DNA from 2 places in the Lysobacter sp. CA196 genome. Region 2 is predicted to be linked to the other one. Evidence: riboswitches for the same ligand, from Rfam matches in the RefSeq annotation. Region 2 holds a riboswitch; the other holds the start of a gene.
The links. A riboswitch is a leader RNA that binds a small molecule or an ion and turns the genes downstream of it on or off. The one in region 2 is predicted to bind cobalamin.

Region 1 (4,121 bases), on a different contig from region 2:
CCTGTCAATCCCGGCCACGCTCTGTACAGGTCGCCCCTTCCGCAGTTGCGGCGTCCCGCAGCGATCGGTCGGCAGCCGCTTTCGACTCGTTCAACGCATCGAGACCGCGCCGTCCGCGGCCGACGCCGGCCCTCCGATTCCGCCCTTCGCCACGGCTCCATGCCGATGCGGCCGATGCCCCTCGTCAGCCTGCCGCCCCGCCCTACGGTCAGCCCGAATGCTGCCGCCGGAACGGCCTCACTACACTGCCGTGGCGACCTCCCGCCCTGGAGCAGTGCCATGTATCCCTCCGATATTTCCGGCCCCTCCCGTCAATGCCTGCCGCCGATCGACCCGGTCGTGCCGGCGCCGCTGACCCCGGTGCAGCAGCAGGAGCTCGCCCAGCGCTATGCCCCGATCCTCTACTTCCATCCCCAGGAAGAAAATTTCCTGCAGGACCCGAACACGTATATCGAGCAATCGACCCTGCGGCAGGAACGCGACTTCTGGGGCGACAAGGAACTGCACGGGCTCGGCGAGGTGCCGGCGGACGAACTGGCGCAGATCGGCCCCGACAACAAGAGCGCCGACAGCCAGTTGTTCCTCGATCACCAGAACGAGGAACTCGGCGACGGCGTTCGCGACGGCGACCTCGGCAACAGCAAGAATCTCTACGAATACGACCCCGAAACCAACACCATCACCTACCACCTGTTCTATTCCTACAACGACGGCCCGCCCGGCCTCGGCGACGTGCAGAACCACGAAGGCGACTGGGAAAAGATCACCGTGCAGCTCGACGACCAGTACCAGCCGACCGCGGTGCGCTACAGCGCCCATGGCGGCTTGAACGCCGAGCGCTCCTGGGCCGACACGCCGAAGGAAGACGGCCGCCCGGTGTCCTACGTCGGCCAGGGCTCGCATGCGAACTTCCCCGAGACCGGCTCCTGGAAATCCAAGGCGCCCGGCATCAACGATTCCGCCGAGACCGGCGGCGTGCGCTTCGACCTGGCCGGCCAGCCGGCCATCGATGTGACCACGCAGGAGTGGTATGGCGGCCACGTGCTGTGGGGCGAACGCGGCAGCGGCCAGGAATTCGGTATCGGCGAGACCACCGGCCCGACCGGACCGTCGGCCGACAAGGGACCGATCGTCGCCGGCGACGCCGACCCGTCGCTGCAGCCGATCGACGAGAAACCGGGTTTCCCCTTCTACGGTCCGTATCCGCCGTTCTTCTTCCCGCGCTGAGCGCGGGGGCGGAGGCATGCCCCCCTTTGTAGGAGCGACGCAAGTCGCGACCGCGGGATGCGCAGATGCGACAGCGCCGACGCCATCCATCGAAGTGGCGTCCTTTCGCGGGGTAGGAGCGACGCAAGTCGCGACCGCGTCGCAATGGCCTCGCGGCGCCTCTCTCAAGCAAGATCAAACGCGAAGAGCTTCCGCCACTAAAGTGGCGGAAGCTTTTGGCGTTTGATCTTGATCTTGATCTTGCGTGAGCGATACGCCGCAAGATCGAAAGAACGCGGTCGCGGCTTGCGCCGCTCCTACCCCCGCGAAAGGACACCGCTTCGATGGGCGACATCGGCGTTGTCGCCGCAGCGCGTCCCGCGGTCGCGACTCACGCCGCTCCTACAGACAGGCCCTGCAGGCGTCAGGACATTACAGTGCTGCGCACCGTCGCTCAGCCCGATCCTTGTCCCCATCACTCCTCAGCGGCGTATCTCGAACCCCGGGTTCTCATTGAGCGACCCATCCGCCTCCAACACCGCATAACGCTCGCCATCGGGATGGAACACCACCGGGATCGGTTCCCGGAACAGCGGCCGGCGCACGAAGCGCAGCTCCCAACGGAAATGTTCCAGAGTCGTCAACGCGTCCCGTTGCTCCGGGGTCAGCCCGGCGCGCAGCGCCACCGTGCTGGTCTGCCCGGTTCCGCGTCGTTCGCGATCGACCATCGGGTACTGCTCCTCGGAGATAGGTATTGCGCTTACGCCATGATCTTGCAATGACCTGAGAATGTCACCCCGGTCGCAGTCCCGCGCCGGATTCATGCAGGTCCAGTCCCAACCTCAGCCGACGCCAGCCGAGCGAACGCCGCCGATGCTCCCCATCGCGGTCCCGCGCGCCTGTCGAATTTGCCCCTGCTGCAGCCATCCCCGCCGCACCAGCCATTTCGCCTGCATCGCTGCACGGAATATCCGCCGCCCATCACAGTATCGATCGACGCTCGACGTTTCGTGTCCGACCGAGCACAGGCGGCGGCTTGCGAGATGGCGATACGCAGCTCGGTCGATGCGCGAAGCATGGTCAACTGCGCCGATCGGCGCAGTCCGGCGATAAACGCATCGCCCCGCATTCCATTCGCCGCGGTGCGGTGCGATGCACGACGCGTGGCAGAGCACGCCGACGACAAGATGAATGCGGCACCGGACGAATTCGACGAGGTCATCGTGCGAGCGAGCGCGCAGCTTTGCGCAGCGCAGCTTGTCCGCATGCGATCCGGCGCCTACACTCCGCCGGCCACAGGTGTCCTGCCGCCGTACCGGCGAGCAGGGTGAAACGGGAAGCCGGTGCGAGTCGACAGACTCCATTCCGGCGCTGCCCCCGCAACGGTAGGCGAGAACACCCGACTCAATACCACTGCGATTTCGCGGGAAGGTGTCGGGGTGATGCGGATCGAGCGCATCGCTCGCAAGCCCGGAGACCGGCCAGTGGCGGGCATCGCATGCGATGCCGTCCTCGGGTGTTGCGGTGGGCAACCGGACGGGCTGGCTCGACGCGATGTCCGTTGCGTGGAACCGACTTGTCTTGCTCCGCAATCCCCGTCACGCGGGTGAGCGACACGGAGCTGAAACAATGAACGATATGAATCGCGTCGCGACCGAAGTCGCGACGGTCAAGTTGCTGATCGACGGCGCGTTCGTCGAATCCCGGTCCGAACAATGGCGCGACGTGGTCAATCCGGCCACGCAGACGGTGCTGGCGCGCGTGCCGTTCGCGACCGCGGACGAAGTCGACGCTGCGGTGCGTTCGGCGCAGCAGGCCTTCAAAAGCTGGCGCAAGACCCCGATCGGCGCACGCGCACGCATCTTCCTCAAGTACCAGCAGCTGATCCGCGAGCACATGGGCGAGCTCGCTGCCATCCTCACCGCCGAACAGGGCAAGACCCTGGCCGATGCCGAGGGCGACGTGTTCCGCGGCCTGGAAGTGGTCGAGCACGCCGCTGCGATCGGCAACCTGCAACTCGGCGAGCTGGCCAACAACGTCGCCAACGGCGTCGACACCTACACCTTGCTGCAACCGCTCGGCGTCTGCGCCGGCATCACCCCGTTCAACTTCCCCGCGATGATTCCGTTGTGGATGTTCCCGATGGCCATCGCCACCGGCAACACCTTCGTGCTCAAGCCGTCGGAACAAGACCCGCTGGTGACCATGCGCCTGGTCGAACTGGCGCTGCAGGCCGGCGTACCGAGGGGCGTGCTGAATGTCGTGCACGGCGGCGAAGACGTGGTCAATGCGATCTGCGACCACCCCGACATCAAGGCGGTGTCGTTCGTCGGTTCGACCCAGGTCGGCACCCATGTCTACAACCGCGCTTCGCTGGCGGGCAAGCGCGTGCAGTGCATGATGGGCGCGAAGAATCACGCGGTGGTGCTGCCCGACGCCAACAAGGAGCAAACCCTCAATGCGCTCGCCGGCGCTTCCTTCGGCGCGGCTGGGCAACGCTGCATGGCCGCCTCGACCGCCGTGTTGGTCGGCGAAGCCCAGGCCTGGATTCCCGAGCTGGTCGCCAAGGCGCGCACGCTGAAGGTCAATGCCGGCACCGAACCCGGCACCGATGTCGGCCCGGTGATTTCCTGCGCCGCGCGCGAACGCGTCGAAAGCCTGATCGCGTCCGGTGTCGAGCAAGGCGCGAGGCTCGAACTCGACGGCCGCAATCCGTCGGTGCCGGGTTACGAGCGCGGCAATTTCGTCGGCCCGACCATCTTCTCCGGGGTCAAGCCCGGCATGCGCATCTACGACGAGGAAATCTTCGGCCCGGTGCTGATCGTGCTGGCCGTCGACACGCTCGACGCCGCGATCGAGTTGATCAACGCCAATCCGAACGGCAACGGCACCGCGATCTTCACCCAGTCCGGCGC
Region 2 (4,121 bases):
TCGAGACCGAATTGCTTCAGCTCGTCCTCGGTCAACACGCGCAAGTCGCGGTTGGCGATCGTCATCATCAGGTCGGCGACACCGGTGGCGACGCCGTTGCGTTCCAGATAATCGCGCACCTGCTGGTTGATCGCCTTGAGCTCGCGGCTGAGTTCGGCGCGCGAGGTCGCGGTCGAACGGTCGCGCATCAGCCGGTGAATGCCCACCTTGCCCTCGATCGAACGGGTGTCGCCGGACGCCAGCACCAGCACACAGGCGCTGTGGCAGACCGAGTCGTCGCGCACCCAGATCGCCCAGCCCGATTCGGCGATCGAGTCGCCGGCGCGGATCGCTTCCTCGACGTGGCCGCCGCTGGAGTCGATGTCGAGGATGCGGGTCTGGATTTCCATGCGCGTGGCCATCGCGGCGACGCGCTGCACCAGCGCGGTGAAGCCGGCGCCGATCTTGCCTTGGTAGTGCAGGCGCACCACGCCGCTGGCCTGGCACGGCGACAAGGCGTCGACCAGGCTGAAGAAGTCGAGCGCGGTCAACGCTTCGCCGTCGCCGAAACGCGGGTAGTCGTATTCGCAGCTGATCTTGGCCACGCCGCCGTCGAGCTTGGCCGGCGGCCAATACGTGCCTTGCAGGATGTCGGTCTCGCTCGACGGGTCCGCCGCGGCGACCTTGGGCGACTCGTTCTGGCTGCCCATGGTGACCGCCTCGGCGCTCGCCGGCGGCGGCGCGGCGGAATCCCTCCCGCAAGCCGCCAGTCCGAGCAGGCACAAGGTCAGCGCAAACGTCCTTCTGAAAAGCATGTTTCACCCATCGGATTCGGGATCGCGCAGGCCGTCCTGGACCTGCGCCGCGCATCGTCGCCACAGCGCCAACGTTAGCCCCAGGCCCCACCAAGCTCAACGGCAGGAGGTCATGGCGAACGCGGCGCTCAGCGTGACGCCATCATCGTCGGCGGCGCATGAACGGCAGCCGGGGAAATACCCGCCACGGCGAGGCCGGCGGCAGCGGCCACAAATCGCAAACCGGGTCCACGCATCGCGATCGCGGCGATTGACTTCGCCGGTCGCGCTGCGTAGCTTGGCGGCGTGATGGTGAACATCGCTTTATGCAGATGAAGCGATGTGACAAATCGCCCCGGTTCGCGCCGGCGGCGGTTAGAGGGAATCCGGTGCGGACGCCACGTCCAATTCCGGAGCTGCCCCGCAGCGGTATAGGGAACGAACTTCGTCAGGCACTGGGAGCGATCCCGGGAAGCGACGGACAGTAGGAGGCGCCTCGTGCTCCATGCCCCAAGCCCGAAGACCTGCCATGACCGGAAGGCTCGCCTTCCGTCCGACTCCGGCCCGCAAGGTGTCGGCGCTGCGTCCGGGCCCGTCCCGGCGCAGGCCGCGTCGTGCGCGCCGGTTCGCCCGCGGGGGCGAAGGTCGACACCAAGGGGTGTGGCGAAGCCGGGCGCGCGAGCGTCGGGCCGGCGCAGCCGTGGTCTCCTTCGTTGCCCTGCGCCATGCCCACGCATCGCAGGTAATCATCATGATCAGCGTCACCCACCTCGGCTTTCCGCGCATCGGCGCGCGGCGCGAGCTCAAGCTGGCCCTCGAATCGTTCTGGAAAGGCGACACGCCGGCCCAGGCGCTGCACGACACCGCCCACGGCCTGCGCGAACGCCATTGGCGGCTCGCGCGGCAAGCCGGCGCCGACGTCGTGCCGTGCAACGATTTCTCCCTCTACGACCACGTCCTCGACACCGCCGTGCTGTTCGACGCGATCCCCGCGCCATACCGCGAGGTCTACGACGAAAACCCGCTGACCGGTTACTTCGCCCTCGCCCGCGGCCTGCAGGACGGCCGTCGCGACCTGCACGCGCTCGAGATGACCAAGTGGTTCGACACCAACTACCACTATCTGGTGCCGCAGTTCGAACCCGACCAGCGTTTCGCCCTGCGCGGCGACAAGCCCCTGGCGGAACTGGCGCAGGCGCGCGCGCTCGGCATCGAGGCGCGGCCGGTGCTGCTCGGCCCGGTGTCTTTCCTCAAGCTCGGCAAACGCAGCGACGGCGGCGACCCGCGCGAGCTGCTCGATGCCCTGCTGCCGGCCTATGCCGAATTGCTGGCCAAGCTCAAGGCCGCCGGCGCCGAGTGGGTGCAGCTCGATGAGCCTGCGCTGGTGCTCGACCTCGACGACGCCGACCGCGACGCCTACCGCCGCGCCTACGCCGCGCTGGCCGATGCCAATGCACCGAAGCGCCTGCTGACCACGTACTTCGGCGGCCTCGGCGACAACGCCGCGCTCGCCGCGCGCCTGCCGGTGCAAGGCCTGCACGTCGACCTGGTGCGCGCGCCGCAGCAGTTGGAAAGCGTGCTGCCGCTGTTGCCGGACGACCGCGTGCTCAGCCTCGGCGTGGTCGACGGCCGCAACATCTGGCGCGCCGATCTCGACGCCGCGCTGAGCCTCGCCCGCCGCGCCGGCGATCGCGCGCAATGGCTGGCGCCGTCGTGCTCGCTGCTGCACGTGCCGACCGACCTGGAACTGGAACGCAAGCTGCCCGCGCCGTTGCGCCATTGGATGGCCTATGCGCGGCAGAAGATCGAGGAGCTGCGCCTGCTCGCCGATGCCCTTACCGGCAGCGCCGACGCCAACCGCGACCTCGCCACCGCCGCCAGCGCGCGCGCCGCGCGCCTGGCCTCGCCGTTGCTGCGCAATGCCGAGGTGCGCAAGCGCCTGGCCGCGGTCGAACCGGCGATGACCCGGCGCGCCTCGCCCTACCCGCAGCGCGCGAAGGTGCAGGCGCAACGCCTCGGCCTGCCGCTGTTCCCGACCACCACCATCGGCTCGTTTCCGCAGACCGCCGAAGTGCGTCGCGCGCGCGCCGAGCACAAGGCCGGCAAGATCGACGACGCGGCCTACCGCGGCTTCCTCGAGAACGAGACCAAGCTGTGCCTGCGTGAGCAGGAGGCCTTGGGCATCGACGTGCTGGTGCATGGCGAGTTCGAACGCAACGACATGGTCGAGTACTTCGGCGAGCAACTCGACGGTTTCGCCTTCACTGCCCACGGCTGGGTGCAGAGCTACGGCTCGCGTTGCGTCAAGCCGCCGGTGCTGTTCGGCGACGTGGTCCGGCCGCGGGCGATGACGGTCGATTGGACCCGTTACGCGCAAGCGCAAACCCAGCGCCCGGTCAAAGGCATGCTGACCGGGCCGGTGACCATCCTGCAGTGGTCCTTCGTCCGCGACGACCAGCCGCGCGCCGACAGCTGCCGCCAGATCGCCCTGGCCCTGCGCCAGGAAGTGCTGGACCTGGAAGCGGCCGGCATCGCCATCGTCCAGATCGACGAGCCGGCCCTGCGCGAAGGCCTGCCGCTGCGTCGCGCCGACTGGCCGGCCTACCTGGCCTGGGCCGGCGAAAGCTTCCGCCTCGCCGCCAGCGGCGTCGGCGATGCGACCCAGATCCACACCCACATGTGCTACGCCGAGTTCAACGACATCATCGAGGCGGTGGCCGCGCTCGACGCCGACGTGATCTCGATCGAGACCTCGCGCTCGCGCATGGAGTTGCTGGATGCGTTCGTGCGCTATCGCTATCCGAACGGCATCGGCCCGGGCGTCTACGACATCCATTCGCCGCGCGTGCCCAGCGAGACCGAGATGCGCGATTTGCTCGATAAGGCCCTCGATGTGCTCGACCCGGCGCAGCTGTGGGTCAATCCGGACTGCGGCCTGAAGACCCGCGGTTGGCCGGAAGTGCGCTCGGCCCTGCGCGCGATGGTGCAGTCCGCACGCGGCCTGCGCGAGCAAATCGCCGCCGTAGTCGACTGAGCCAGGCGGTCGACCGGGCAAGGCGCCCCCTTTGTAGAGCCGGCAAGGGGGACGCTTTGCGGCCCGACACGACTACGTCCCGAAAATCGAAGCGACCGCACCACACGCCGGTCTACGGTGTTGGCGGTAACGAACCCCTTGGCGAGCAGGCAACCCAAAGCCCAACAAAAAAGCCCCGCAATCGCGGGGCTTTCTCGTCGATCAGGAAAACCGCCGCTTACTTGCCGGCAACGACCTTGACCATTTCCAGGCACTTGTTCGAATAGCCCCATTCGTTGTCGTACCAGCTGACCAGCTTGACGAAGGTGCCGTCG

Region 1: it holds a riboswitch for cobalamin, as region 2 does, so the genes downstream of both, ACTOWK_RS21420 (CoA-acylating methylmalonate-semialdehyde dehydrogenase) here and metE (5-methyltetrahydropteroyltriglutamate--homocysteine S-methyltransferase) in region 2, are expected to answer to the same signal.

The regions. Positions count from the first base shown of each region.
Region 1 is NZ_JBQJIN010000036.1:16,163-20,283, forward strand. It holds gene ACTOWK_RS21410 (Vps62-related protein) at 280-1,227, shown strand; gene ACTOWK_RS21415 (hypothetical protein) at 1,689-1,934, opposite strand; cobalamin riboswitch at 2,487-2,706, shown strand; gene ACTOWK_RS21420 (CoA-acylating methylmalonate-semialdehyde dehydrogenase) at 2,845-4,121, shown strand, end outside.
Region 2 is NZ_JBQJIN010000024.1:64,389-68,509, reverse strand. It holds gene ACTOWK_RS18315 (hypothetical protein) at 1-794, opposite strand, end outside; gene ACTOWK_RS18310 (hypothetical protein) at 923-1,093, opposite strand; cobalamin riboswitch at 1,113-1,319, shown strand; gene metE (5-methyltetrahydropteroyltriglutamate--homocysteine S-methyltransferase) at 1,525-3,807, shown strand; gene gap (type I glyceraldehyde-3-phosphate dehydrogenase) at 4,025-4,121, opposite strand, start outside.